One region of the Pseudomonas sp. FG35 genome, then DNA from elsewhere that is predicted to be linked to it. Evidence: riboswitches for the same ligand, from Rfam matches in the RefSeq annotation. Region 1 holds a riboswitch; the other holds the start of a gene.
What was found. Region 1 has a riboswitch for cobalamin ahead of cobO (cob(I)yrinic acid a,c-diamide adenosyltransferase). Riboswitches for the same ligand answer to the same signal wherever they lie in the genome.

Region 1 (14,898 bases):
CGGCGACAGAAACAAACCGAAGCCGTGCCGCACGCCCAATGACAACGCCAGAATCAGCGCACTCCCCAGCAACACCCAACCGCACGTACGCCACATCGAACTCATTATTATTCTCCAGTCGCGGGTATATACCCGCTTAGATTCGGAAAAAACCGGCCCTCAGGCCAGTTCATCCAATAGCCGCAGCAAGGTTTCACGCTTCTCGGCACCCAGTCGGTCGATCAACCGCTGTTGCGCCGCTTCCCAGGCTGGCAGTGCCGCTGCCAGGCGTTGCGCACCGGTTTCGGTGAGCCGGACGATGCGGTTGCGCATGTCTTCGCCTTCAGCCAGCGCCACCAGCCCCTCGCCTTCCAGTACCCGCAGATTGCGCCCGAGGGTGCTGCGATCCAGGCCCATCGCCTCGGCCAGTTCGGAAATGCTCGGTTGATCCAGCCGCTGCAGATTGCACAGCAAAGAATACTGGGCAACGTTGATCCCGAAGCCGTCGAGAGCGCCGTCGTAATGCCTGCTGACGCCACGTGCGGCGCGTCGCAGGTTGGTGCACAAACACTGAGATGGAAGCATGATGCGTGTATATACCCGCGACTGTGTTAAATCAAGTTACAGATCAAAGTTACTTATCAAAACAAGGCCAGCCCGACCAGCACTGACATCTCCAGCAATTCCAGCAACGCACCGGCCGTATCACCGGTGGTCCCACCCAGTCGTCGCACCATCAAATGCCGCAGCCAGATGAACACGATGACCGCCAGCAGCAACGCCACGACAGCATTGAACCCGGCAATCACCAAACACACCGCCGCACTCACCGCCAGCACCTGCCAACCTGTCTTGCGTGGCAGATGATCGGCCAGCGCCTGCCCCAACCCGCCGGCCCGCACATAGCTCGTGGTGAGAAACAGTCCGAGCAACGCCGCTCGGCCGATCAGCGGCACGATGATCAACGCCATGCCCTGCTGTTGTTCGATCAAGGCCAGCAACGCGGCGTACTTGAGCAACAACACCAACACCAGCGTCACCACGGCAATCGGCCCGCTGCGCGGATCTTTCATGATCGTCAGCGTACGCTCGCGATCACCGAAACCGCCGAGCCATGCATCGGCGCTATCCGCCAAACCATCAAGGTGCAACGCCCCGCTGAGCAGCACCCACACCGTCAGCAACAGCGCCCCGTGCAACAGCAACGGCGTGCCGGCCAAGGCAATGTTCAGCGCCCAGAGAATGACACCGAACAACAGTCCCACCAGCGGATAAAACAACAGCGACCGGCCGAGCTGTTCCGGCGCCGGCATGCCCGGCAGACGAATCGGCAGGCTACTGAGAAATTGCAGGGCGATCCACAGAGGCAGCATGTCAGAGCACTTCCCTGAGCGAACCGTCGGCCTCGACGATCAGCGAAAACAGCGCGCCGTGACCGACCTCGACATTGAGCAGTTGCTCACGGGGCAAGCCACGGGCCCGCGCCAGCAACAGACGCATCACGCCGCCATGACTGACCAGCAACACCCGCTCACCCGCGTACGCCGCGTGCAGGCGCATCACCGCCGCCAGCACCCGCGCAGAGAAATCGCTGACCGGCTCACCCTGCGGCGGAGTAAAGCCATAGGGATCCGCCCAGAACAGACCCAGCGCCTCGGCATCGGTTTCCATCAACGCTGCTGCACTCTGCCCTTCCCAGGCACCGAAATGCAGCTCCTGCAGATTCTTGTCCAGAGATACCGGCAGATCCCGCTGCGCGCTCAACTCTTCAGCAAACCGCGCGCAACGCTGCAACGGCGAACTGACCAGCCGATCCCACGGCCCCTGCCCAATCACCGCCTCGCGCATCTGCGCCCAGCCCTTTTCGGTCAGTGCATCGTCGAGACTGCCGCGCAGGCCGCCGCCGAGTTCGGTTTCACCGTGGCGCAGCAGGTCCAGACGCAAGGTCATGCCGGGCGATCCGCCACCGCTGCTTCAGCGAAGGTCGCCATCTGGCCGTGCAGATCGCAAGCCAGACGCAGCAACGGCACCGCCAGCGCCGCGCCACTGCCCTCGCCCAGACGCAGGCCCAATTCGAGCAGCGGTTCGGCACTGAGGGTTTCCAGCACATGACGATGACCCCGTTCGGCGCCGCGATGCCCGAACAGCAGCCATTCACGGCAGGCCGGATTCAGACGCACCGCCACCAGCGCGGCGACCGTGCAGATAAAACCGTCCACCAAAACCGCCACACCTTCCTGCGCACAGGCCAGATACGCGCCGACCAAAGCCGCAATTTCGAAGCCGCCGAGATTGAACAGGGTCTGCAACGCATCGCCGCGTTGTGCTGCGTGTAGCGCCAGCGCGCGCTCGATCACCTGCGCCTTGTGACTGACGCCTTCGGCATTCAACCCGGTGCCCGGACCGGTCAGATGAACCACTGGGCAATCGAGCAGCGCACAGGCCAGCGCACTGGCAGCCGTGGTGTTGCCGATGCCCATTTCACCGCCGATGAACAATTGCGCGCCTGCCGCTTTCGCCCGCAGCACACTGTCGCGACCGCCCTGCAAGGCGAGTTCACCCTGGGCCCGAGTCATCGCCGCGCCCTTGGCGAAATTCGCCGTGCCCGGACCGATGTTCAGGTGACGCACGCCCGGCAGGCTCAGCGACGGTGTCACGGTGCCCAGATCCACCACTTCCAGCTGCGCGCCAAGTTGTCGCGCCAGCACACTGATCGCCGCGCCGCCGCTGACGAAATTCAGCAGCATCTGCCCGGTGACCTCCTGCGGAAATGCGGAAACCCCTTCGGCGACAACACCGTGGTCACCGGCAAAAATCGAAATCCAGACGTGATCGAGTGTCGGTTTGACCTGGCCCTGCAATCCGGCCAGTTGCACCGCCACTGATTCGAGCCGCCCAAGAGAGCCGGCGGGTTTGGTCAATTGCTGCTGACGCGCCGCCGCGTTTTCAACGGCGTCCGTATCCACCGATTTGCACGGGTTCAGCCACCAGGCTTGGGTCATAACGCAGGTCCTTTCAGAGTCAGAGGCAGGCCGGCGACCGTCAGGACGACTCGCTGACAACCCTCGGCCAGAGCTTGATGCAGCCAACCGGCTTCATCGACGTAGCGGCGAGTCAATTCGCCCAGCGGCACGACACCCATTCCGGTCTCGTTGCTGACAAAAATGATTTCACCCGGCAGCGACGCCAGGCATTCGAGCAGGGCTTCGCGTTCGGCGGCGAGACGTGCGGCGTCTTCGAGCATCAGCAAATTGGTCAGCCAGAGGGTCAGGCAATCCACTAGCAGGCAACGTTCGGGGCTGGCGGTTTCGCGCAGGACACGGGCCAGTTCCAGCGGCTCTTCGATCAACGCCCATTCGACAGGACGGCGGGCGCGATGATGGGCGACGCGTTCATTCATCTCGCCATCCAGCGGCTGACTGGTGGCGATGTACGTCACTGCCAGCGCGCTGTCAGTGGCGAGTTTTTCAGCCAGGCGACTTTTGCCGGAGCGGGCGCCGCCGAGGATCAGTTGGAGCATGGGGACATTCCACAGAGTTCACGTAACAGCCCGGTATCCAGATGCTTCTCCACCAGATCCGCCAACCGCTCGATGTCGCGTTCGCGCAGGCCGTGGTAATCCACCCCCTGCACATCGTTCAGACCGGCCCAGCGCAACAGCGCCGCACTGGCCGCCGGCGATTCGAACAGGCCATGCAGGTAGGTGCCGAAAATCTGTCCATCGAGACTTTGCGCACCATCACAGCGGCCGTCGTCCAGATGCACAGCGGCGTTTTCCAGCGCAGCTCCCGTGGTCACGCCGGCATGAATTTCATAACCGCTAACCTCTGCATCTTCCAGCGCCAGACGTCCACGCACATTGCGCAACTGCTTTTCGGCTTCGAGCTGCGTTTCAAACGCCAACAAACCCAGACCGGCGCTGGAACCCGGCGCGCCTTCCAGGCCCAGCGGATCGTGCACCTGCTCGCCGAGCATTTGCAGGCCGCCGCAGATCCCCAGCAATTTGCCGCCGTAACGCAGGTGACGGCGGATCGCCGATTCCCAGCCATTGGCCCGCAGATACGCCAAATCACTGCGCACGCTTTTCGAGCCCGGAAGAATGATCAGATCGGCCGGAGGAATCGCCTGCCCCGGGCCGATGAATTGCAGATCCACCTGAGGATGCAGACGCAACGGATCGAAATCGGTGTGGTTGCTGATACGCGGCAGCACCGGCACCACCACTTTCAAAACTTGCTCGGCCTTGTCGGTCTGGCGCTGGTCAATGCCGTCCTCGGCCTCCAGATGCAGGTCCATCACGTACGGCAGCACGCCCACCACCGGTTTGCCGGTGCGCTGTTCCAGCCAGTCGAGGCCCGGTTGCAGCAAGGCGATGTCGCCGCGAAAACGGTTGATGATGAAACCTTTGATCCGTGCCTGTTCGCTCGGCGACAGCAATTCCAGCGTGCCCACCAGATGGGCAAACACGCCGCCACGATTGATGTCGGCGATCAGCAACACCGGGCAATCCACCGCTTCGGCGAAGCCCATGTTGGCGATGTCACCGGCGCGCAGATTGATCTCGGCCGGCGACCCCGCACCTTCGACCATCACCAGCGGATAGGCGGCACTCAAACGTTCGTGGGAAGCGAGAACCGCCTGCATGGCGATGGCTTTATAGTCGTGATAGGCGACGGCGTTCATGCTGGTGACCGCACGACCGTGGATGATCACCTGGGCGCCAGTGTCGCTGTTGGGCTTGAGCAGCACTGGGTTCATGTCAGTGTGCGGTTCCAGAAACGCCGCCTGCGCCTGCACCGCTTGCGCGCGGCCGATTTCGCCGCCGTCGGCCGTCACCGCGCTGTTGAGCGCCATGTTCTGCGGTTTGAATGGCACCACCGCAACGCCCTGACGGGTGGCCCAACGGCAGAGCGCCGTCACCAGCGTGCTTTTGCCGGCGTCGGAAGTGGTGCCCTGCACCATTAATGTGGTCATGCTGGTTTTTCCATGGAGCAATGCTTGGCGAATGCTTGCAGGGCTTGCTCAAGGCGCGCCTCGTCGGCGGCATCGGCGGGCAGCCCGAATCGCAGGCTGCTGTTGTGCGCGAACAGACGCAGAAGAATGCCACGGCGGGCCATGAATTCGTGCAGCGCGGCGGCCTGTTCGGTGATCAGCCACTGAAACAGCGCGCAACCGCCCTGCGGTTTGAAACCGTGGCGCTCAAGCAGCGCAGCCAATCGTTCGCTGGCCTCGTCGCTGCGGATGCGCTGACGGGTATGGCCTTCGGTGTCGCGCAGACAGGCCTGACCCAGCACCCGAGTCGGCCCGCTGACCGCCCAAGGACCGACCTGCTCGGCCAGCAACCGGAGCACTTTGCGCTCGGCCAGCACGAACCCCAGCCGCACACCGGCCAGACCGAAAAACTTGCCGAACGAGCGCAGTACGATCAAACCCACTTGATGCGCATGCGGGGCAAGGCTCAACTGCGGCGTGTTGTCCATGAACGCTTCGTCGACCACCAGCCAGCCGCCGCGCTGGGCCAGCCGTGCGTGCCAGTCGAGCAGGCGCGCCGGGGTCAGGTTCAGGCCTGTTGGATTGTTCGGATTGACCACCACCAGCACGTCGAGGCTGTCGAGAAAGAAGTCGACTTCCTGCTCCAGCACCTCACGCACGATATAGCCGCTGCGCCGCCAGGCTTCGGCATGCTCGGCATAACACGGCGACAGCACACCGACCTTACCGGCGCGGCGCAATCGCGGCAGCAACTGAATGGCCATCTGCGAACCGGCCACCGGCAGCACCTGGCTGGCACCGTAGTAATCGCAGGCGGCCTGCTCCAGGCCGTCATCGTTTTCCGGCAAACGCGCCCACGCCCGCAGCGGAATCTCCGGGACCGGAAACGGCCACGGCGCCAGGCCCGTAGACAGGTCGAGCCAGTCTTCTTCCGCGATGCCGTATTCGAGCGCCGCCCTGCGCAACCGGCCACCGTGCTCAAGCATAGAATTCAGCCCCCACGCAGAGAATCAGCAGCCATAACCATACCCCGCGCTGGACCAATTGCCAGCCGCGATCAATGGAATCGGCATCCGCCGGCGCGCCCTCGCCCAGTTGCGGACGCTCGTGCAGCTCGCCGTGGTAAATCGCCGGGCCACCCAGCTCGACGCCCAAGGCACCCGCGCCGGCGGCCATCACCGGGCCGGCGTTCGGGCTGTCCCATTTCGGCGCCTGGGTGCGCCAGCATTTCAACGCCAGTCGGGTTTTGCCGAGCAAGGCGTAGGTCAACGCCACCAGCCGTGCAGGAATGTAGTTGAGGACGTCGTCGATTTTTGCCGCTGCCCAGCCGAAACGCTCGAAGCGTTCGTTGCGATAGCCCCACATCGCGTCGAGCGTATTGCTCAGACGATAGAGCACCACGCCCGGCGCACCGGCCACGGCAAACCAGAACAGCGCGGCGAACACTGCATCGCTGCCGTTTTCCAGCACCGACTCGGTGGCGGCGCGGGCGACGGCGGTGCTGTCCAGCTCATCGGTCTGACGGCTGACCAGATAACCCACACGCTTGCGCGCCTCCTCCAGATCATCGGCGCGCAAGGCCTTGGCCACCGGCTCGACGTGCTCACCCAGGCTGCGCATGCCGAGGGCGCAATACAGCGCAAGAATCTCAACGACCCAGCCCACATACGGCGCCCAGGAAAACGCGGTGGCCAGCAGGGTCAGCGGCAACACCGCGATCACCCACGCGGTGACGCCATGGCTGCGCCAGCCACGACCAGCGCTATTGAAACGTTGCTCGATGCGCCCGGCGAAATTGCCGAACGCCACCAGCGGATGCCAGCGTTTCGGTTCACCCAGCAGCGCATCCAGCGCAACCGCGGCGGCACTCAGCAACGCCACACTCATTGACTCACTCCCCAGAAATTTTCGTACAGCAGCTCATTCAGCGGACGCGCCTGCGCCCACCCTTCGAGTACCAGCATCGGCGCCGGATAGAATGCCTTGACCGGCCCCAGACAAAGCACCGCCAGCGGCTTGGCCCCGTCCGGCAGTTTCAGCAGATCGGCCAGCGCCTGCGGTTCGAACAGCGACACCCAGCCCATGCCCAGGCCTTCGGCACGCGCGGCCAGCCACAGGTTCTGGATTGCGCAGGACAGCGACGCCATGTCCATTTCCGGCAGCGTGCGACGACCGAAAATATGCCGCTCGCGATCGTCCATCAACGCCGCGACCAACACTTCGGCGCAGTCGTTGATGCCTTCGACCTTGAGCTTCATGAATTCGTCACTGCGCTCGCCGAGGGCTTCGGCGGTGCGCACGCGCTCCTCTTCAACAAGGTTCTGGATCTGGCCACGTAGCGCGCGGTCGCTGATACGGATGAAGCGCCACGGCTGCATCAGGCCGACGCTCGGCGCCTGATGCGCGGCTTCAAGCAATCGTCGCAACACGTCAGGCTCGACCGTACCGCCGCTGAAGTGGCGCATGTCGCGGCGTTCGGCGATGGCGCGGTAGACCGCTTCGCGCTCGGCGTCAGTGAAGGCGTTGTCGGTCATGGCACCAACAGTGCGGCAATCGCCGACGGATTCGACGGGAAGTAAAAATGTACGTACGAGGCGGTCATCCGCCCTTGCCGGTACACCGCTTCTGCGCCGCGCCCCCCATTGGGGCTGTGGCCACGGGCAATCGGCGTCAGTTCGGTGGTGGTCAGGGAATGGTGATAGGTGTGGCCGCGCAACAGGCCTTCCGGCAGGTCGACCTCTTGCAGCGCCAGCGCGGCGAGGCGCTTTTGCATCACGGCGTCGCCACTCAACAGGCCGACCAGCTCCGCGCGGGTGCCTTCGACATCGGTCAGCGAGTCGAGCAAGTACAGCATGCCACCGCACTCGGCGAGCAACGGTTTGCCGGCCGCGTGGTGCGCGCGGATCGCTTTGAGCATGTCGGCGTTCTGCGACAAGGTTACGTGGTGCAATTCCGGATAACCGCCGGGCAGGTACAAGCTGTCGGCGTCGGGCAATTGCGCATCGCGGATCGGCGAGAAGAAACTCAGCTCCGCCCCCATCGCTCGCAACAGATCGAGACTGGCGCCGTAGGTGAAGGCAAAGGCTTCGTCGCGGGCGACGGCAATTCGCACGCCTTCGAGCAGCTTTTCGGTCTCAACGATTTTTGGTGCGGCGAATTCCACGGCCGGTGGCAGCGCTACCTCGCAAGTGCCGGCCAGTGCTTCGGCGGCGGCGTCGAGACGTACGTCGAGGTCATTCAGTTCGCTGGCCTGCACCAGGCCGAGATGGCGGCTTGGCAGTTCGATCCCGGTTTCCCGGGACAACGCGCCGTACCAGCGCAGGCCTTCAGTGAGGCTGCCTTCCAGCAACTGCGCATGGCGCACGGTACCGACGCGGTTGGCCAGCACGCCGGCGAACGGCAGGTCCGGCTGATAGCGCGCCAAACCCAGAGCCAAAGCGCCGAAGGTCTGCGCCATGGCCGTGCCGTCGATCACGCCGAGCACCGGCACGCCGAAATGCCGCGCCAGATCGGCGCTCGACGGCGTACCGTCAAACAAACCCATCACGCCTTCGATCAGGATCAGATCGGCTTCGGCGGCGGCTTCCCACAACAGGCGACGACTTTCCTGCTCGCCGACCATCCACATGTCCAGTTGATAGACCGGCGCACCGCTGGCGCGCTCGAGGATCATCGGGTCGAGAAAGTCCGGGCCGCATTTGAACACGCGGACCTTGCGCCCCTGATTGCGATGCAGACGGGCCAGCGCGGCGGTGACGGTGGTCTTGCCCTGACCGGAAGCCGGCGCGGCGATCAGAACCGCCGGGCAGTGACGTGGTTGATTCAAAGTTCGACGCCTTTCTGCGCTTTGATACCGGCTTGGAAGGCGTGCTTGATCATGCCCATTTCGGTGACGGTGTCGCCCATCTCGATCATTTCCGGCTTGGCAGCGCGACCGGTGACGATCACATGCTGCATCGGCGGACGGGCCTGCAGATCGCTGAGCACCTGATCCAGATCGAGGTAACCGTGCTTGAGGGCGATGTTCAGTTCATCGAGCACCACCAGACCGATCGACGGATCACGCAGCAGTTCGCGGGAGACTGCCCAGGCCGCTTCGGCGGCAGCGATGTCGCGCTGGCGGTCCTGGGTTTCCCAGGTGAAGCCCTCACCCATCACATGAAAACGTACTTGCTCGGGGAAGCGGCGGAAGAACAGTTCTTCGCCGGTGCTGTTGCGCCCCTTGATGAACTGCACCACGCCGCACTGCATGCCGTGGCCCATGGCGCGGGCGAGCATGCCGAATGCCGAACTGCTCTTGCCTTTGCCATTGCCGGTGAGCACCAGCACCAGCCCGCACTCGTCTGGCGAATTGGCGATGCGTTCGTCGATCACCGCTTTTTTGCGCTGCATGCGCGCCAGGTGGCGCTCGTCGCGTTCGGGGGAATCAGTCATGGGGGAGCTCTCCGTTGAGGCTGGATAACGGCGGGCAGGCACAAGAATAGACGGCAACAAGCCTGGCATCGCCCACCGTGATGCCGCTGGATGGATCAGGCCGGTCTCCGGGCTCATGAGCGGCTGGTGCCTGGCTGCGCGCCTTCCCGCTGTTAAGCAGTGGCATCAGACGCAGCTTTTACTCATTTACCGTTGCGGGGGCAGCGCCGGGATCGTGAGGGTTCTTCGCTCGAAGACCCGCCTCACCGGCTTCCCTGTTTCACTCTGTCGACATGCGCCACAGAGCACCTGAAACAAGCCGCGAAGGTTAGAGGGTTGGGGGTGGAGCGTCAATTGAAGAGGGGCTTGTGCGGCGAATAACTGCCGCCGATCAATTAACTGACGCCAATCTTGTGCCACACTGCCATGAGTGATATCAAAGAGCCATGCTTTTTGACTGCAGAGAGCACATCACAATAACAAGGGAGAGCACCATGCAAGGCATGATCATCAGCAATCCGCGGCTGGAATTCCTGCGCCCGGTGCTGGAACGCTGGTTTGACTGTATCGACCGCTACAACGCCGTGCGCGGCGACAATGACACACCTTATTGGCACGACGAAAAAGCCAACCTCGGCCTGCTGTCGGCCGCTGCGTGGATGGCCGAACTGGTCACCCTGCGCGACACTGCCACCCGCAAACAGAATGAAGAAGGCGAGCGCAACGCCCGCGCCGATTTGTTTATTGCTGGCGCCGAGGATCGCGCCTTCATTCAGGCGACCCAACGCTGGCCGCGCGTCACCAGCCTGAATCTGACGCAGGCCCTGGCGGATATCACCAGCGACGCCAGGCGCATCAGCTACGCCAGCGACCTGAAACTCGGCTGCCTGTTCGTCGCCCCGCAAAAAGCCCAGCACAGCGCCAGCCCGGAAGAGTTGCAGGACATGGTCGACGACCTGCAAAAGGAACACACCTGCGCCGTCGCCTGGTACTTTCCCTACGCCTACCGCAAATTGCGCAGCGAAGCCGGCAACTATCACCCCGGCGTTGCCGTGCTGTTCAAGGAAGCTCGCGGCTGAGGGTTGAACCATCGGGCTTGTGCGCTTCTCTATGTTTAGGAATGCATTCATAGGGAAGATCAGCAATGCGCAAGCCCCAGTTCGTTTTCGTCATCATGATCGCCGGAGGGCTCGCCGCCTGTGGTGAATCCTCCAGCCTGCAAGTCTCCGACGGCACCGGTCCGTCACCGAAACTGCCCGAACCGAACAAGACCCTGATCCCGACGGTGAACATCGCCCCGGCCATTGGCTGGCCGGCCGGCGCGAAGCCGACGGCAGCGGCAGGCACTCAGGTGGCGGCTTTCGCCGAAAATCTCGATCATCCGCGCTGGCTCTACGTACTGCCGAACGGCGATGTACTCGTGGCAGAAACCAACGCCCCGCCAAAACCGGACGACAGCAAGGGCATTCGTGGCTGGGTGATGAAAAAAGTCATGGGCCGCGCGGGTGCCGGCGTGCCCAGCCCGAACCGCATCACCCTGCTACGCGATGCCGATCACGATGGCGTGGCCGAGACCCGCACGGTGTTCCTGCAGAACCTCAACTCGCCATTCGGCATGACCTTGGTCGGCAACGATCTGTACGTGGCCGATACCGATCGCCTGCTGCGCTTCAACTACGAGCCCGGCGCGACCGAAATCAAGAGCCAGCCGATCAAGGTCGTGGATTTGCCGGGCGGCACGCTCAACCATCACTGGACCAAGAACGTCATCGCCAGCAAAGACGGCAGTAAGCTGTACGTCACCGTCGGCTCGAACAGTAACGTCGGCGAAAACGGTCTCGATCAGGAAGAAGGCCGCGCGGCGATCTGGGAGGTGGACCGCGCCACCGGCAATCACCGGATCTTCGCCTCGGGCATCCGCAACCCCAATGGCTTGGCCTGGGAGCCGCAAACCGGCGCACTGTGGACCGCCGTGAACGAGCGCGACGAAATAGGCAGCGATCTGGTGCCGGACTACATCACTTCGGTCAAGGACGGTGCCTTCTATGGCTGGCCGTTCAGCTACTACGGCCAACACATCGATGTGCGCGTGGAACCACAGCGCCCGGACATGGTGGCCAAGGCCATCGCTCCGGACTACGCCGTCGGCCCGCACACCGCATCACTGGGCCTGACCTTCGCCGAAGGCAACCGCCTGCCGGCGCAGTTCAAGGAAGGCGCATTCATCGGTCAGCACGGCTCGTGGAACCGCAAACCGCATAGCGGTTACAAGGTGATCTTTGTGCCGTTTGCCGCCGGCAAGCCGAGCGGAACGCCAGTGGACGTACTGACCGGTTTCCTCGACAAGGACGAGAACGCGCTGGGCCGCCCGGTCGGCGTGGTGATCGACCAGCAAGGTGGATTGCTGGTGGCGGATGATGTGGGGAACAAGGTGTGGCGGGTTTCAGCGACCCGTTAATCTATTGCAGGCATAAAAAACCCGTGGGAGCCATTCAGCTGCCACGGGTTTTTATGTATCTGGACTACGGGTTATGCGCCAGATGCTCTGGCTGCAGAACGCGCTTGGCGCTCAGATAGGCTTTCTGCCAATACGCTTTCGACAGGCTGTCCAGCTTCACCGTGCCGCCGGTGGCGGGCGCATGAACGAAGCGCCCTTCCCCGACATAGATCCCCGCATGACTGACCTGTGAGCCGCCATTGGTGGCGAAGAAGATCAGGTCGCCAGTCTGCAGCCCTTCCTTGCCGACATTCGGCGCCTGCATGACGATCATCTCGCGGGTTGAACGCGGCAGGCTGATGCCGGCGGCATCGCGGTAGACAAAACCGATCAGGCCACTGCAATCGAAGCCCGAATCCGGCGTATTGCCACCCCAACGATAGGGCGTACCCACCAGCCCGAGCGCGCGAAACAGCACGTCTTCGGCAGCGGGTGAAAAGGCCTGGGAGGATCCGAACACGATCGGAGCGCGAACCACCGGCGCAGGCGGCGGAGTGCGGCTGGCGCAGGCGCTGAGCAGCGCTGCGAAGAACATCAGGGCAAAGCGGGCCGACATCGTCATTTGCAGAACATCCTGATCTGGCTGCGGCTTTGACTGCCGATTCGATAGAAAACAAAACCGCCTGCGTTGGGACGCAGGCGGTTTGCCATCAATATAGATCAGGATTCTAGCGGCTACGCGGCAAACTTCAAGTAAGACTTTAACTTCACCTTGTAAAGTTTAGGTCTATTGCGTCAGAAGGGCCGCTTTGTCGCCACGAGCGTAGCGACAATCGAGTGATTACTTGCGAGCAGTAACCACGGTCGGAGCGTTCGCCAAAGCGCGTTTGGCTTCGATGAAGGTCTTGCTCCAGTAGCTGTCGCCCAGGCTGTCGATGCGAACACCGCCGCTGCGACGAGAGCTGGAATGGATGAACTGGTTGTCGCCCAGGTAGATCCCGGCGTGGCTGACACGACCGCGACGACCATTGGTGGCGAAGAACAGCAGGTCGCCCGGCTCGAGGTTGCTGCGCGAAACCAGCGGCGCATCAACGTTGATCATTTCGCGGGTGGAGCGCGGCAGGTTCATGCCCGCTTCTTCGCGGAACAGGTAGCCGATGAAACCGCTGCAATCGAAACCGGCTTCAGAGGTACCGCCGAAACGGTAACGGGTACCGATCAGGGACATGCCGCGTTCGAGGATGCTGTCAGCCAGAACCGGAAGCTGGTAAGGCTTCTTGCCGTTGAAGTCGGCGAGTTCTTTTTCGGTGTCCAGCTCTTCCTGGTAAATAACGGAAGACTGTGCGGTGGCAGAATTTTTAACCTGTTGTTGCTGCTCTTGATTAACAGGTGAATGAGCAGCGCAACCGAACAACAGGGTGACGAGTGCGAGAGGCACGAGGGGTGCGAAGCGCTTTAGCATGGGCACGACCGTGGCTGATAGTTGTAAAGAAGCCGAGACTATGCCCGCTATCAGCCTCATTTGCAAATTCAATCGATCTTTTTGTGACTTCCCGGTTTCTCGGTAACATCTAAGCGCTTAAGCCTATTTGAATGGAGACGCGGCCTGTGCAACCCACAGGAAAGCGGGTTTTCTGGCGCCTGAAATATGCCAAAACCGGCTGAAAGCCCCGGTTTTACCAGCCCAGGGTTTCTTTCAGGAAGGGAATGGTCAGCTTGCGCTGAGCCTGCAAAGAGGCCTGATCGAGCTGCTCCAGCAGATCGAAAAGCGCGCTCATACTGCGGGTACCGCGAGTCAAAATAAAATGCCCAACCTCGTCAGTCAGGTGCAGACCGCGACGTGAAGCACGCAGTTGCAGGGCACGCAATTTGTCTTCGTCGGAGAGCGGACGCATCTGGAAGATCAGCGCCAGGGTCAGCCGTGATTTCAGGTCAGCCAGTTTGATCGGCAGTTCACGGGGTGAAGTGGACGCCGCAATCAGCAGACGCCGACCGCTGTCACGCAGACGGTTGAACAGATGAAACATTGCCTCTTCCCAGTCCGCCTTGCCGGCAATCACCTGCAAGTCGTCCAGACAGACCAGTTCGTACTGTTCGAGGTTGTCGAGAATTTCGATGCCGCGATCCATCAACTCGGCCAGCGGCAGGTACACCGCCGGTTCACCCATCTGTTCGAAGCGCAGGCACGCGGCCTGCAACAGATGCGTACGCCCTACTCCGTGCTTGCCCCACAGATAGATCAGGCTTTCGGTCCAGCCGGCGTCGGCTTCGCATAGACGCTCGACATAGCCGAGTGCAGCGGCATTGGCGCCTGGGTAGTAGTTGATGAAGGTGGCGTCGTCACGCAGACGCACACCTAGGGGCAGCTGAATCGGTTTCATGCTGACTGAACAGTTCCCAAGGAACCGTTAGTGGCCTCTGTGTAAAGTGAGCGAAGTTTATACCCGTGAAGCGGAGCGCACAATGCGACAGACCCCAAGCAAAATCAAAGGTTTGCGTTAACGTGCTGGTTTTATGACAGTTTCTTTGGCGCCATGGCCTGCAGGAGACGGGCCAACCCGGTAATCCACCGGACGGCCCGCGCTTCACGATTACAACTCCGGCTCATCCACCCCGCTATAAATCTCGGAATCCTTGTACAGATCGTGGACATGCCGCACCAGCACCATGATCACCGCCGCCACCGGCAATGCCAGTAGCACACCGGTGAAGCCGAACAGCTCGCCACCGGCCAGAATCGCGAAGATCACCGCCACCGGATGCAGACCGATCCGGTCCCCCACCAGCAAAGGCGTCAGCACCATGCCTTCCAGCGCCTGACCGACCATGAACACCGCGACGATTCCGATCATCGGATACAGATCGCCACCGAACTGAAACAACCCGGCAATCAACGCCGCACCGATGCCGATCACGAACCCCATGTACGGCACAATCGCCGCCAGCCCCGCGATCAGACCGATCAACAGGCCCAGCTCCAGGCCGACAATCATCAGACCGGCCGCATAGATCACGCCCAGCGCCAGCATCACCAGCAATTGCCCGCGCACGAACGCGCCCAGCACTTCATGGCATTC
Region 2 (14,898 bases), on a different contig from region 1:
CTGCGCCGGATTCATAGGGTTGTGTTGGCTGATCCAGTCACGGGTGGCGCCAACATCCGCCGGCTCGGCCCAGATCTGCTCGAAGGTTTTCAGGTAACTCGCGCTGACCGGCGAATCGTCCAGCACATGCACCACGTTGGCCTGCCGGTATATGCCGTTGGCGGTGAAGTTGGTACTGCCGCACAGCACCGCTTGCGGCTGACGTTCGCCGCCTGCGTCGAGGCGGCTGAGGACGATGAATTTGTTATGGAAAATATTGTGGGTGACCCGCCCGCGCTTGCTGCTCGCCGGCAGTTTCGCAAGGCTCGCTTCATTGATCGTGGTGTCTTCGTCGTCTGGCCGGGCGTGATACAGCACGCGCACCTGAACACCTCGATCGAACGCTGCGTTCACCGTGTCGATGATGGCTTGCAACTGATATTCGTAGATCGCGATGTCCAGCGCCCACTGGCCGTCCACCGCACGCTCGATAAAACCTTGCAGACGCCCGAGCAGGCCGTTCTCCAGCCATTGCCGTGCAGCGTCGGGCCAGGCTTCGATGGGCATGTTCTTGTTGGCGCTGATCTGTGCGTCGAGATCGGGAAACTTGCGCTGAAACGCCTGACTGGCGGCCACGGCGCGGTTGAAGATCACGCCCTGATTGGCGGGATGACCGTCGTCGGAGCAGATTGTCAGTTCCAGCGCCTCACCGAGTTGCGGCGCATCCGGCGAGCCATACGCCAAGTGCACGCGATAGTGAATCGTCATGCCCGGATTGACCGCGTAATCGGCCCAGCGAAATTTCTGCAACGGCGCCTTGTCGCTCGGCGTGGCGTGGAACTGCGCGAAGGTATGGGCCCTGCCGGGAAAGGTCAGGCTGTTGAACAGGAACAGCCACGGTTTGTCGCCCTGCTGCTTTTCGATGGCAAACCCCAGCAAGCCTTTGCGGCGGGGTTCGGCGAGGTCCATGGCGAGCAGCACGCCGTTGGTGCCGGCGTACGCCTTGACGCGAAAATCGTCCTGCGGATTGGCGACCAGTACGCGCATGATTCACTCCCTGTGATTTGGCCTTACTGCAGCATAGCTCTCAGACCGACAACAACTCGTCGATATGCCGGTAATCGGCGTCCAGTGCTGTCGCCAATTGTTTCGCGCGGCCCAGGCGAATCGGCCCGCGCTCGATATCGATCAGCAGGCTGGGACACGCGAGCGCTGGCAGTTCCGGACAGTTTTTCAAACGGCCATCGGTGATCACCAGCAACCGCTGTTGTTCCGCGGGAAAACGCTTGCGCCGCACCGCCAGCCAATGCCCGGCCTCCGTCAGCGCTGCCAACAGAGGCGTGCCGCCTCCCGCGCCCAATCCATCGAGCCACGCGCGCAACCCGTTGGAGGCCTTCAGCCCTTGCACCTGCCATTTCGGCGCCGCGCCGCTCGCGGTCAACAACGCCAGGCGCGCGCGCTGCCGGTAAGCGTCGTCGAACAGTTGCGCGAGTACGCCCTTGGCATCGCTCAGTGCCTGATGGCGACGGGTCGAGGCCGAGGCGTCGACGATCACCAGCCACAGTTCATGGGGCGTGCGGGTGCGCAGTTGAAACAGCAGATCCGCCCGGGTTTTCGGACGGCCATTGAGCAAGGTTCCGGGCCAGTTCACCGAGCCACTGCAAGCCTCGTGACGCTTGCCCTGGCGACCGTTATCGAGGCGTCCGGCGCGGGGTCTGGCATTCGCCCCCGCGTCGGACCGGGGGCGAATGCCTAAAGCTTTTTTGGCCAGGTCGGAACTTCACGGCGTGCGCCGGTAACCAATGCCGGTGCCGGCATTTCACCCCATTGCCCCTGCCCTTCGCTCGGTTCGGCGTGAGTACCGGACGGCGATTGCGCCGGTGGCTGTGCAGGGGATGAAGACTGTTCGCGGCGACGATGGCGCAATGCAAACTCAGCCACGGCATCAATGTCTTGCTCGGCGATGGTTTCAGCCCCGCGCCACGCCGCATGAGCCCGCGCCGCACGCAGCCAGACCAGATCGGCGCGCAAACCGTCGACGCCTGCCGCAAAGCAGCGCTCGGTGATCTGTGCCAGCGCTTCATCGTCGAGGGGAATATTCGCCAAGGCATGGCGGGCGCTTTCACAACGCTCACGCAGAGCTTGCTGATCAGCCTCCCACTGCGCACAAAACACCTGCGGGTCGCTGTCGAAATCCAGCCGACGACGAATGATCTGCCCCCGCTCGGCCGGCGCCGTATGACCGCTCAGCGCGACGTTAAGGCCGAAACGATCAAGCAATTGCGGACGCAATTCACCCTCTTCCGGGTTCATCGTCCCGATCAACACAAACTTCGCCGAATGCCGATGGGAAATGCCGTCGCGCTCGATCAGGTTGGTGCCGCTGGCAGCCACATCAAGCAGCAGATCCACCAGATGATCCGGCAACAGATTCACCTCATCGACGTACAACACGCCGCCGTCCGCCTTCGCCAGCACACCCGGAGAAAACTGCGCACGACCGTCGCTCAACGCCGCGTCCAGATCCAGCGTGCCGACCAATCGCTCCTCAGTAGCGCCCAACGGCAATGTGACGAACTGACCACTGGCCAGCAGATCCGCCAGACCCCGGGCCAGCGTCGACTTGGCCATGCCGCGCGGGCCTTCGATCAGCACGCCGCCAATCTTCGGATCGATGGCCGTCAGGTACAGCGCCAGTTTCAGATCATCGGCGCCGACCACGGCGGAGAGCGGGAAATGCGGGGTGTCGGTCATGTTCAGTCTCAGCTCTCTTCTTCTATGTCCAGCAGCAGGTTTTCCAGGGCTTCTTTGTAGGCGCCCGGCTCCTGCCACATCCCGCGCTGCTGCGCTTCGAGCATGCGTTCGGTCATGTCGCGCAGTGCGTGGGGATTATGCTCGCGCACGAACTCGCGGGTCGCCGGGTCCAGCAGATAGGCATCCGCCAGCAATGCGTATTGGTGATCGTCGATCAGTTGCGTGGTGGCATCGAAGGCAAACAGGTTGTCGACCGTCGCCGCCAGTTCGAACGCGCCTTTATAGCCGTGGCGCTTGACCCCGTCGATCCATTTCGGATTCGCCGCCCTTGAGCGGATAACCCGGTTCAGTTCTTCCTTCAAGGTGCGGATTTTCGGCAGGTCCGGCTGACTGTGATCGCCGTGATAACTGGCCGCCGCCTCGCCACGCAGGCTTTCCACGGCAGCAAGCATGCCGCCCTGGAACTGGTAATAGTCGTTGGAATCGAGCAGGTCATGCTCGCGGTTGTCCTGGTTTTGCAGCACCGCCTGCACCTGGCTCAGGCGCTGGACGAATTGCTCGCGGGCGGCGGTGCCCTCGTCGGAACCGCCGTAAGCGTAGGCGCCCCAGTTCAAGTAGACCTCGGCCAGATCCTCGCGGGTTTGCCAGAGGCGTCCGTCGATGGCGCCCTGCACGCCCGCGCCGTATGCGCCGGGTTTGGCACCAAAGATTCGCCAGCCGGCCTGACGCCGGGCAGCCTCGTCATCCAGCCCCGACTGACGTAACGCCTCACGTTCGGCACGCACCTTGGCGGCCAGCGGGTTGAGGTCGTCCGGCTCGTCCAGTTCGGCCACGGCTTGCACGGCAGCGTCGAACAGGCGGATCAGGTTGGCGAACGCATCGCGGAAAAATCCGGAGACCCGCAGCGTTACATCGACCCGAGGCCGGTCGAGCAGGCTCAGCGGCAGAATCTCGAAATCATCGACCCGCTGACTGCCGGTGGCCCACACCGGACGCACGCCCATCAGCGCCATGGCCTGGGCAATGTCGTCACCGCCGGTGCGCATGGTCGCGGTGCCCCAGACCGACAGGCCGAGTTGGCGCAGGTGATCGCCGTGGTCCTGCAAGTGTCGTTCGAGAATCAGGGTCGCGGACTGGAAACCGATCCGCCACGCCGTGGTGGTCGGCAGATTGCGCACGTCCACCGAATAGAAATTGCGCCCGGTGGGTAGCACGTCGAGGCGACCTCGACTTGGCGCACCACTTGGGCCAGCGGGGACGAATCGGCCGCTCAACGCGTCGAGCAAGCCGCGCATTTCGGCCGGGCCGCAGGCGTCGAGGCGTGGGGCGATCACTTCGCGCAGGGCGTGGATGATCGCCTGCACATCTGACCAGCCTGAAGCATCCAGTTGCGCCACATCACCCACCAGCGACTGCTCGATCAAATGCGCCGCGAACAGCTCAAGGCGTTCACGGGTATCCCCCGCCGTACGCCAGACTTCATCGCTCAACGATTGCAGTTCCATTGGGCGCAGGCCAGTCCAGGGTTCGGCAAGTGCACAATCCAGCGGATCGAACCCCAACTGAAACGCCTTGGCCAGCGCCCGCAACAGACTCGACTGAGCCCCTTTGCCATCGCCGCGCGGAATCCGCAGCAACGCCAGCAAGGTGTCGATGCGCAAACGCCCGGTCGGCGACTCACCGAAAATATGCAGGCCATCGCGGATCTGCGATTCCTTCAAGTCACACAAATAAGTGTCCAGACGCGGCAGCCAGATCGCCGCATCGGCGTCGCTGTCGAGGGCGGCATCCAGCTGCAATTCGCGATCAATCTGCGTGTCACGCACTAACTGGAGGATGTCGCGCTGCAACTCGCGGGCGCGGCGCGGATCGAGCAACTGAGCTTCGTAATACTCGTCCGCCAACAATTCCAGATTGCGCAGCGGACCGTAGGTCTCGGCGCGGGTCAGCGGCGGCATCAAGTGGTCGATGATCACTGCCTGAGTGCGACGTTTGGCCTGAGCACCCTCGCCCGGATCGTTGACGATAAACGGGTAGATATTCGGCAGCGGCCCGAGCAATGCGTCCGGCCAGCAGTTTTCCGACAGGCCCACGCCTTTGCCGGGCAACCATTCAAGGTTGCCGTGCTTGCCGACGTGAATCACGCCATGAGCGCCGTAGGTCTGGCGCAGCCAGAAATAGAACGCGAGGTACGCGTGCGGCGGCACCAGATCGGGATCGTGATACACCGCGCTCGGATCAACCTGATAACCCCGCGCCGGTTGAATGCCGACGAAAGTCAGGCCAAAGCGCAGGCCGGCGATCATCATGCGCCCGTCCCGGCACATCGGATCGTTTTGCGGCAAGCCCCAGCGCTCCAGCACCGCCGCGCGATTGGCTTCTGGCAGCGCATTGAACATCTTCAGGTAATCGTCCATCGCCAGGCTTTGCTGGCACGGGCGCTGATCGAGCGTATCGAGATCGTTGCTGACACCGCCGAGCAATTGTCGGATCAGTTCGGTGCCGCTGTCCGGCAGTTCGGCCGGCAGCGGATAACCTTCGGCCTGCAACGCCCGCAGGATATTCAACCCGGCGGCGGGCGTGTCGAGGCCGACGCCATTGCCGATGCGTCCGTCTCGGGTCGGGTAATTGGCGAGGATCAGCGCGATGCGCTTTTCAGCGTTCGTCACCCGCGCCAGATCGACCCAGCGGCGCGCCAGTTCGGCGACGAAATCCATGCGCTCGGGTTGGGCCCGATAACACACCACGTCGGACTGACTGCGCTCGCTGCGCCAGGCCAGATCCTTGAAGCTGATCGGTCGGCTGATGATCCTCCCGTCCAGCTCCGGCAACGCGATGTGCATCGCCAGATCCCGCGGGCCGAGGCCCTGCTCGCTCTCGCGCCAGCCGGGCTCGTTGTCCTGGGCGCAGATCGCCTGAATCACCGGAATGTTGCGACGGAATGGCCGCAGATGCGGCGCTTCCGGGCTGGACTGAGCGAAACCGGTGGTGTTCAGAATCACCGAGGCTCCGGCCTCATCAAGCCAGTCCTCGACCACCGACAGGCAGCCGGGCTCTTTCAAACTGGCCACGGCGATCGGCAGCGGATTGAGTCCGGCAACCTGCAGCCGTTGGCAGAACACGTCGATAAACGCCGTGTTCGCCGCTTGCAAATGCGAGCGATAAAACAACACCGCCGCGACCGGTTGACCGGGCCGCCAATCGGCTTGCCAGTCACTCAGTGCGGCGGTGTTTTTATTCGGGTGATAAATCGCCGTGCGCGGCAGCGCTTGCGGCTCGCCCCACACGTAATCCCGCGCCAGCCAGCGATTGGCCAGGCAGTGGAAAAAGTCCAGCGCATTGCCAAGGCCACCCTGGCGCAGGAACTGCCAGAGACGGTCGCGATCCTCGGCGCCCACGGTGCTCAGGTCGCTGAGTTCCGGGTCGGGACGGTCATCGCCCGGCACCAGAATCACCTGCACGCCACGCTCGGACAATTCGACCAGCCGCTCGACGCCATAACGCCAATAAGCGATGCCGCCGTGCAGCGAAATCAGAATCACCTTGGCGTGGCGCAGCACTTCATCGACGTACAGGTCGACCGACGCATGGTTCTGCACCTGCATGGGGTTGGCCAGCCGCACGCTCGGGTAATCCTCGGGCAGTTGCTGCGCCGCTTCGGCGAGCAGCGCGAGGCTGGAATCGCCGCTGCACAGGATCACCAGCTCGGCGGGGGTTTGTCCAAGGTCGGCAATGTTGTCGTCCGACACGAATCCGCCGGGCTGGGTCCTGAGCAGGTGCATGGCTTAAACGCTGAGCGCGGCGCGCAGTTGCGCTTCGAGCTGGGCAGCGTCCAGTGCCTGACCGATCAACACCAGACGCGTCACGCGTACCTCGTCGGCGCCCCACTGACGATCGAAGTGCTTGTCGAAACGCGTGCCCACGCCCTGGATCAGCAGGCGCATCGGCTTATTCGGGATCGCCGCGAAGCCTTTGACCCGCAGGATGCCGTGCTGAACCACCAGTTGCGTCAGCGCGTCGAGCAGCAGGCTTTCGTCAGCTTGCGGCAGTTCGATGGAGATCGAATCGAAGGCGTCGTGATCGTGGTCGTCGTGATCGTCATCGCCTTCACCGTGGTGGTGATCGTGATGGCTGTGGCGGCCGTCGATGTGTTCTTCGGAACCGGCACCGAGGCCGATCAGCACGTCCAGCGGCAGGCGACCGTTGCTTGCTTCGATGATTTTCACGGCTGGCGGCAGCTCTTCGGCGACTTCCAGGCGGACACGCGCGAGGTCTTCAGGGCTGGTCTGGTCGGCCTTGTTGAGGATCACCAGATCGGCGCTGGCCAGTTGGTCAGCGAACAGTTCGTGCAGCGGAGATTCGTGATCCAGGTTCGGATCGAGCTTGCGCTGGGCATCGACCTGATCCGGGAACGCGGCGAAGGTGCCGGCGGCCACGGCCGGGCTGTCGACCACAGTGATCACCGCGTCGACGGTGCAGGCACTGCGGATTTCCGGCCACTGGAAGGCTTGCACCAGCGGCTTTGGCAGGGCCAGGCCCGAGGTTTCGATCAGGATGTGGTCGAGGTCGCCGCGACGGGCCACCAGCTCGCGCATCACCGGGAAGAACTCTTCCTGAACCGTGCAGCACAGGCAGCCGTTGGCCAGCTCGTAGACGCGGCCGGTGGCTTCTTCTTCGGTGCAGCCGATGGTGCACTGCTTGAGGATTTCACCGTCGATGCCCAACTCGCCAAACTCGTTGACGATCACCGCGATACGGCGGCCCTGGGCATTGTCGAGCATGTGCCGCAGCAAGGTGGTTTTGCCCGAGCCGAGGAAGCCGGTGACGATGGTGACGGGGAGTTTGGCCAGTGTTTTCATCGGATGCCCTTTGGCAAGGTGGCGGGCATACGGGACGAGACCGGCAACGCGGGTGCGTGCCTGGAGAGTTCGCCACCGGATCACCCCGCCCGGTTGAAAGTGAGAATCTGTGACGAGGCAGGTCTCCTGGCTGACGGTGTTCGGGCCTTGGCCCGGTATTCGCTGCGCCTTCCCGCTGGCTCTGGATTGAGTTGGCAGTGGCGTGGCAGCGAACAGCACCGTTCACAGTTGCGGGGGCAGCCGCGGCTTGGACCGCGTTCCCTTCTTAGCTTCGGCGTGGGCCGAAGAACCTCGAAAGCGCAAGGCTACGCAGGGTGTGGGGATGGGTCAATGGTTGGTGGATTTTGGGATTTGGGGCATATCCGTTGCTTCGGGTGCTGCCGCTGGCGGTTTCGCTCTTACAGCGAGTCCCTTTTTCAAACGCCAAAAAGGAACCAAAAGGCTTTTGCCCCGGCGTACGGCACTTCGCTTAGGCGCAGTGTTCCCTCGCTACGGTGTCCATCAGGGGGCATCGCCTACGGTTTGCTTCGCTGCACCTCCTCTCGATGTATGCGGCTGCGCCGCACGGCGCTGCGCGCCTACCCCCTGATGGACACCTCCGCTCGGCCTGCCGAAGGGGCTAAAGATCAAAAGCAGATCAAGAGCCCCTCACCCTAGCCCTCCCGAAACGTCGGACCGCCCGTAGGGAGAGGGAACCGACCGAGTTGATTGGGAGAGTTGCGCCGACATGAAATACCGAGTCGAACTCAGACTTTGAAAAGCCCACAAATCGGCTCCCTCTCCTCGGGGAGAGGGGTAAACCCACCAAAAAACCAAAGCCGAACACCCGCCCCTCACCACTCAACACGATGAGCGTTAGCTCGAGTACCGCTTTTGATCGCAGGGCCCGTCGGCAGGCTGAGTGGAGGGATTGATCCGGGGGTGGGAGCGCAGCGACCGTGCGGCGCAGCCGCATGCATCGAGAGGAGGTGCAGCGAAGCAAACCGTAGGCGATGCCCCCGGATCAATCCCGGAGCGAAGGAACCCCGAGCCTCAGCGAGGGGCCGTACGTCAGGGTGCAGCCTTTTTGGTTACTTTTTCGGCGTTTGGAAAAAGTGACCCGCCGTAAGGGCGGAACCCTAAGCAGCCATAACCGCAGCAACGGATCTGCCCCCAATCCCAATCCCAATCCCAATCCCAATTGACTCAAATCCCCCGCCCATGGTCTCCTACACAACTTGTTACGGGTGCCCCTCACAGGGTGAAACGGGAAACCGGTGAATCATGTGCTTTACTCTAAAGCCATGTCAGTCCGGTGCTGCCCCCGCAACGGTAAGCGAGCGAAGCGTCAGATCCACTGTGCCCACGGGCATGGGAAGGTGACGCTTGCAGGTCGGCAGACAGCCACCCCTCGTGAGCCCGGAGACCGGCCCGCAACACACAGTGCGCATCTTGCGTTACTGAACATAACAAACCCGCGGTGGGCGGGCGCTGTTCGAACCTCTGCGCGCCCGGCCGCAGGGGTTTTCATGCGCTCTATTCACCCGCTGACACTTCAGAGGGAAGCGCCATGTCGATCATCAGCAGCACCGGCAGCAATTCGGACAAGATCTCCAGCACCACCACCCTGAGCCAACGCCTGACCGCCGCCGTCTGCGCGTCGATCCTCGGTGCGTGCCTGGTGTACTTCGCCGGTTTCTCGCACATCGAAGCGGTGCACAACGCCGCGCACGATACCCGCCACAGCGCCGCGTTCCCGTGCCACTGAGACCTGCCGACATGATCAAGCGTATTGCGCAGACCGCAAGTTTCACCGGCCTTCTGGCCGCCCTGCTCCTGACGTTGCTGCAAAGCTTCTGGGTTTCGCCGCTGATTTTGCAGGCCGAGACCTTCGAGAAAGCCGAACCGGTGGCCGAAGTTCACGAACACGCCGCCGGCACCGCCGCCCACACCCACGATGCCGAAGCCTGGGAGCCGGAAGACGGCTGGCAGCGCGTGGTGTCCACCACCGGCGGCAATCTGGTGGTAGCCGTGGGTTTCGCCCTGATGCTGGCGGGCCTGTACACCCTGCGTGCGCCGACCAAAACTTCGCAAGGCCTGCTCTGGGGTCTGGCCGGTTATGCGACCTTCGTACTCGCGCCGACCATGGGCCTGCCACCTGAGCTGCCGGGCACCGCCGCCGCGGATCTGGCCTCGCGGCAGATGTGGTGGATCGGCACTGCGGCCTCCACCGCTGTCGGCCTGGCCTTGATAGCGTTCAGCCGCCACTGGCTGATGAAGACCCTCGGCGTGGCGATCCTTGCCGTGCCGCACGTGATCGGCGCGCCGCAACCGGAAGTGCATTCGATGCTCGCCCCGGAAGCCCTCGAAGCCCAGTTCAAAATCGCTTCGCAGCTGACCAACGTCGCGTTCTGGCTAGCCCTGGGCCTGATCAGCGCCTGGTTGTTCCGCCGCAAAAGCGAAGGTCAGTACCACGCATGACCGATGACAGCGCAGCGCCGACCTTCGTGGTCGGCCTGGGCTGCCAGCGCGGCTGCCCGGCCAGTACGCTGCGTGCATTACTTGATCAGGCATTGCAGGCTCATCGGATTGATCTTGAGAAGGTCAAGGCACTGGCCAGCATCGACCTGAAACGCGACGAACCCGGTTTGCAGGAACTCGCCGCCCAACTGGCGCTGCCGTTGCTGTATTTCAGCAGCGAGGAACTGGCCAGTTATCAGCAACGCTTGAGTCACCATTCCCAAATCGCCTTCGAACGCACCGGCTGTTATGGCGTAGCGGAAAGTGCCGCGCTGGCGCTCGCCGAACAATTGATCAGCGGCCCGGCAAAACTGCTGATTTCCCGGCAAAAGTACGCCCAGGCAACTCTGGCATTGGCCGGCGCGGCGTAAATTCCCGATAATCCCCGCTTTCGATCATGAGCATTCTTCATCTGAAGGGCTGGTGAAGCACCGCCCTGCCCCTTTTCTACAGGATCCAACGATGACCGTTTACTTCATCGGCGCCGGCCCCGGCGACCCGGAATTGATCACTGTCAAAGGCCAGCGGCTGATCCGCCGTTGTCCGGTGATCATCTACGCAGGTTCGCTGGTGCCGACGGCAGTGCTGGAAGGTCATTGCGCTGAAACCGTGGTCAACAGCGCCGAACTGCACCTGGAACAGATCATCGACCTGATCAAGACCGCCCACGCCAAGGGCCAGGATGTGGCGCGGGTACATTCCGGGGATCCGAGTCTGTATGGCGCCATTGGTGAGCAGATTCGTTATCTGCGTGAGCTGGATATTCCGTTCGAGATCATTCCCGGTGTGACCGCCACCGCCGCGTGCGCCGCGCTGCTGGGCGCCGAACTGACCCTGCCGGACATCTCGCAAAGCGTGATCCTGACCCGTTATGCGGACAAGACCGCGATGCCTGCCGGCGAAGAGCTCGGCAACCTGGCGCAGCACGGGGCGACCATGGCGATTCATCTGGGGGTCAATCATCTGGAGAAGATCATTGCCGAACTGCTGCCGCATTACGGCGCGGATTGCCCGATCGCGGTGATTCACCGGGCGACGTGGCCGGATCAGGACTGGGTGACGGGGACGCTGGAAGATATTGCCGAGAAGGTGGCGGCGAAGGGCTTTCGGCGTACGGCGTTGATTCTGGTCGGGCGGGTGTTGGGCAGCGATCATTTCAGCGAGTCTTCGCTGTATCGCGCCGGGCATGCGCATTTGTACCGGCCATAAAAAAACGGCGCTCACGGGGCGCCGTTTTTCATGCCGCAGCGAACACCTTAGTAGTAGGCGTTTTCTTTCTGCGTGTGGTCGGTCACGTCGCGCACGCCCTTGAGCTCCGGAATGCGCTCAAGCAGGGTGCGCTCGATGCCTTCCTTCAGGGTCACGTCCGCCTGGCCGCAGCCCTGGCAACCGCCGCCGAACTGCAATACGGCAATGCCGTCTTCAACCACATCGATCAGGCTGACCTGACCGCCGTGGCTGGCAAGTCCCGGGTTGATTTCGGTTTGCAGGTAGTAGTTGATGCGCTCGTTGATCGGGCTGTCGGCGTTGACCATCGGGACTTTGGCGTTTGGCGCCTTGATGGTCAGCTGGCCGCCCATGCGGTCGGTGGCGTAGTCGACGACGGCATCATCGAGGAACGCTTCGCTGAACGAGTCGATGTAAGCGGTGAAGCTTTTCAGCCCCAGCGCCGTGTCTTCTGGTTTCTCTTCGCCCGGCTTGCAGTAGGCAATGCAGGTTTCGGCGTACTGGGTGCCAGGCTGGGTGATGAAAACGCGGATGCCGATGCCCGGGGTGTTCTGCTTGGAGAGCAGATCGGCCAGGTAATCATGGGCGGCGTCGGTAATGGTAATAGCGGTCATGGAGACTCCTCGCAGGCTTGAGGCGGAGTTTACGCCAATCGGCGCGCGGCACAAAGTCCTACTATTTACGTAGGAATAGTTCACAAATCGGCTAAGCGCCAGGTTCGCCGTCAATCCGTGCCCTAAGCCATTGATAACTGCGTTTTTCCACCCATTCGTAGCTCAGCCACGAACCGATAGCAATGGCCAGCGCACAGACGATAAACATCAAATACGGGTTGATTCCGTAGCGCCGGGCCAGATAACCACCGGCCGACAGCACCAGCACATGCATCAGATACACCGAGTACGAACAGTCGCCCAGCAGCTTGAGCAGCCTGTTGCGTTCGACATGCCGCTCCAGCGCCATGCTGGCCATGACCAGCACCGCACTGGGCACGCCCCAATTCAGCAATCGAGGTTCCGGCGGCAGATGATAGATCGCCACTAATGCCGCACCGATCCCCAGTAATGGCAGCCAGAGCGCCGGCCGGATCCATCCCCGACGGTAAAGCATGCCGATGCCGATCCCCAGCAGGAATTCATAAACGATGTCCGAGCGATAAAACGCGCTGACCCAGCCAAACCCGGTCCAGGCCTGGCACACCGCAAACAGCAGCGCCGCGACCACCAGCAAACGCACTTGCAGCCGGAACAACAGCGCCCAGGCGAACAGTACGTAGAACAGCATTTCGTAATTCAGGGTCCAGCCGACATTCAGGGTCGGATAGATCCCGTAGCCGCCGGGGTTCTCGGTCGGAATGAACAGCAACGACAGGAGCAAATGCCCCCAATCCACCGTCTGGTCCGGCAACAGCGGCCGGGCGAACACCACCAGCAACGCCATCAGCACCGTGTAGAGCCAGTACGCCGGGACAATCCGAAACAGTCGATACAGCAGAAAACGCGTCGGCGGCAATGCCTTGCCTTCAGTGGACAGGAAAATCACCAGCCCGCTGATCACGAAAAATATATCGACGCCCACGGCGCCCTTGTCGATGAACAACTGACCGATCGGCCCACGCGCCTCGAAGTCGAAGAAAATCTGCATGAAGTGATGGCAGACCACCGCCCACGCGGCGAGCGCTCGCAGGGCCTGCACTGAAATCAACATCGATGGCGCTCCCGATTCCGTACATCACAGGATTGGGACAACCGCCATCGTTCAAACGATCAAAGATTCTCGTACCGGTTCATATCCAGCACGCCCTCTTCCACCGGCTCGGTTTCGTGGATGTACTGGCTCAAATCGTGGAAATAGAACCAGAACTGCGGATGACTGCGGCGAATCCCCCAGCGCTCGACGACTTTCTCGAACTGCGCCGCGTCCTTTGCCCCTTCCATCGCATCGACAAACGCCGGCACCTGGTCTGCCGGAACGTTGAACATGAAATTCGGGTAGCTGCTGAGCACGCCCGGGTAGATCGTCAGCGTGTCCAGCCCCGGTTGATAGCGCAGCGATTCGCCGAGCAGGAACGCCACGTTGCTGTGGGCGCGGTTGCGCAGCAGGCTGTAGACCTCGCGCTTGCCGCTACGGGTTTCGACCCGCAGCATGGTGGCTTCCGGCAATTGATCGATCACTTTCAGCCCCGCCGCCGGGCGCGAAGTCAGGCGACTCAGCGCTTGCTCGGCATTTTGCAGCGCCGGGTCGATGTTCGGGCGCGAGCAATAGGCGTCTTCGCAGCGGTTGATCGGATCCGGACGCGCGTTGAGATCGCCGTAGCGCGCCAGCAACTGCATGGCGAAATCGTGTTTCGGGTCTTTCTCGTCGAGTTTCAGTGCGGTCGGCTTGTCGTCGTCGATGGCTTCGTAATCGAGCCACATCTTGAACTGGCCGCTGCTCTGGTACCAATCGTCAAGGTAACCCTCGCGGGAATCGGCGGGCATCAGGCGCAGGAAGTTCTGTTCGGCGCCGTTACGGATCAGGTCGAAATACAAGCGCGTTTGCGCCTGATGGGAGACGTTGCCGAACACATCGAAATTCACCGCCAGCTGGTAATAGGTGCGCTCCAGCAGCGGATAGTCGAACAGCCACATCGTCTGCGGCACCTCGCCGATCAGGCCCTTGGTCACCGAAGCGCTGTCGAAGTGGCGAAAGATGCTGAGCAAGGCGTTGTCGTTGCCGGCCCACAGCGTCGACCAGCTCGGTGCCGGCAGGTCGGCGTAGCTGTCACGGCGCAGGGCTTCGTATTGGTTTCGCTTGTTGCGGTAGTTGTGCCACAGGCTCAGGACACTGCCGACATCGTCGTTCTGCCCCGGCATGGCCAGCAACGGCGTGGCCTGGCCGCGATAGTTCGGGTCAGTGATGTACAGATCGTGTTCCGGGGCCTGGAACAGCGCCCAGAAGTTGTCGCGGATCACGTCGGTCGCGATCTGCCCACGGCACACCGGGCCGCGAATGAAGGTGCGTACGAAGTATTCGGCGTTATCGAGCATGAACTGGTAACGCGCCTGCGCCGGGATCGCCTCGAAGGTCGCGAACGGGTTGGCTCGACTCTGCGGCCCGTAGCCCGGCAAAGCGTTGACCTGCCAGTTGCCGTTGTAGAACAGGCTTTTGACCCGCGCCATCTTCGCCGCGCTCAGCGGATAGGTGATGTGGGTCTTGTGCACGATCACGCCCTGCACCGGCCACAAGCGATAGTAAACCTGGGTGCCCGGATCGTCGTTCGGGCGACGCGTGGCGATCAGATCGATCGGCTGGCCGGTCGGTGTGCGCGAACGCACCCACTGGAAGTAATGCCCCGGCTCGCCGTCCTTGAAATAGATGTGCGCCAAAAACCAGTGTTCGAACAACCAGCGCCCGACCAGACTTTCCCGCGCGCCAGGCTGGTTGAGCAGGTTTTCCCACTGGACGATCTGCATCGCCTCCTTAGCGCTTGGCGCCAGGCCTTGCTCGTCGATCGGCGCACCGGAAGCGAGCCAGCGTTGCAGCATCTGATATTGCTGATCGGTCAGACCGGTCACCGCCAGCGGCATGCCCTCTTTCG

Region 2: another riboswitch for cobalamin. It lies ahead of ACODTD_RS06750 (CbtB domain-containing protein); the one in region 1 lies ahead of cobO (cob(I)yrinic acid a,c-diamide adenosyltransferase).

What each region holds. Positions count from the first base shown of each region.
Region 1 covers NZ_JBMDJR010000022.1:18,824-33,721, forward strand. The annotation lists gene ACODTD_RS27250 (MFS transporter) at 1-105, opposite strand, end outside; gene ACODTD_RS27255 (MarR family winged helix-turn-helix transcriptional regulator) at 160-564, opposite strand; gene ACODTD_RS27260 (adenosylcobinamide-GDP ribazoletransferase) at 621-1,352, opposite strand; gene cobC (alpha-ribazole phosphatase family protein) at 1,354-1,929, opposite strand; gene cobT (nicotinate-nucleotide--dimethylbenzimidazole phosphoribosyltransferase) at 1,926-2,981, opposite strand; gene cobU (bifunctional adenosylcobinamide kinase/adenosylcobinamide-phosphate guanylyltransferase) at 2,978-3,499, opposite strand; gene ACODTD_RS27280 (cobyric acid synthase) at 3,487-4,953, opposite strand; gene cobD (threonine-phosphate decarboxylase CobD) at 4,950-5,957, opposite strand; gene cbiB (adenosylcobinamide-phosphate synthase CbiB) at 5,950-6,858, opposite strand; gene bluB (5,6-dimethylbenzimidazole synthase) at 6,855-7,505, opposite strand; gene ACODTD_RS27300 (cobyrinic acid a,c-diamide synthase CobB) at 7,502-8,797, opposite strand; gene cobO (cob(I)yrinic acid a,c-diamide adenosyltransferase) at 8,794-9,405, opposite strand; cobalamin riboswitch at 9,487-9,712, opposite strand; gene ACODTD_RS27310 (hypothetical protein) at 9,879-10,463, shown strand; gene ACODTD_RS27315 (PQQ-dependent sugar dehydrogenase) at 10,529-11,842, shown strand; gene ACODTD_RS27320 (C40 family peptidase) at 11,907-12,443, opposite strand; gene ACODTD_RS27325 (C40 family peptidase) at 12,663-13,283, opposite strand; gene hda (DnaA regulatory inactivator Hda) at 13,498-14,202, opposite strand; gene ACODTD_RS27335 (AI-2E family transporter) at 14,413-14,898, opposite strand, start outside.
Region 2 covers NZ_JBMDJR010000003.1:38,295-53,192, forward strand. The annotation lists gene ACODTD_RS06725 (phospholipase D-like domain-containing protein) at 1-1,026, opposite strand, end outside; gene ACODTD_RS06730 (vWA domain-containing protein) at 1,067-1,729, opposite strand; gene ACODTD_RS06735 (magnesium chelatase ATPase subunit I) at 1,732-2,733, opposite strand; gene cobN (cobaltochelatase subunit CobN) at 2,742-6,515, opposite strand; gene cobW (cobalamin biosynthesis protein CobW) at 6,519-7,592, opposite strand; cobalamin riboswitch at 7,692-7,901, opposite strand; cobalamin riboswitch at 8,800-9,020, shown strand; gene ACODTD_RS06750 (CbtB domain-containing protein) at 9,142-9,339, shown strand; gene ACODTD_RS06755 (CbtA family protein) at 9,351-10,052, shown strand; gene ACODTD_RS06760 (cobalamin biosynthesis protein) at 10,049-10,462, shown strand; gene cobM (precorrin-4 C(11)-methyltransferase) at 10,554-11,300, shown strand; gene nfuA (Fe-S biogenesis protein NfuA) at 11,348-11,932, opposite strand; gene ACODTD_RS06775 (acyltransferase family protein) at 12,024-13,025, opposite strand; gene ACODTD_RS06780 (fatty acid cis/trans isomerase) at 13,085-14,898, opposite strand, start outside.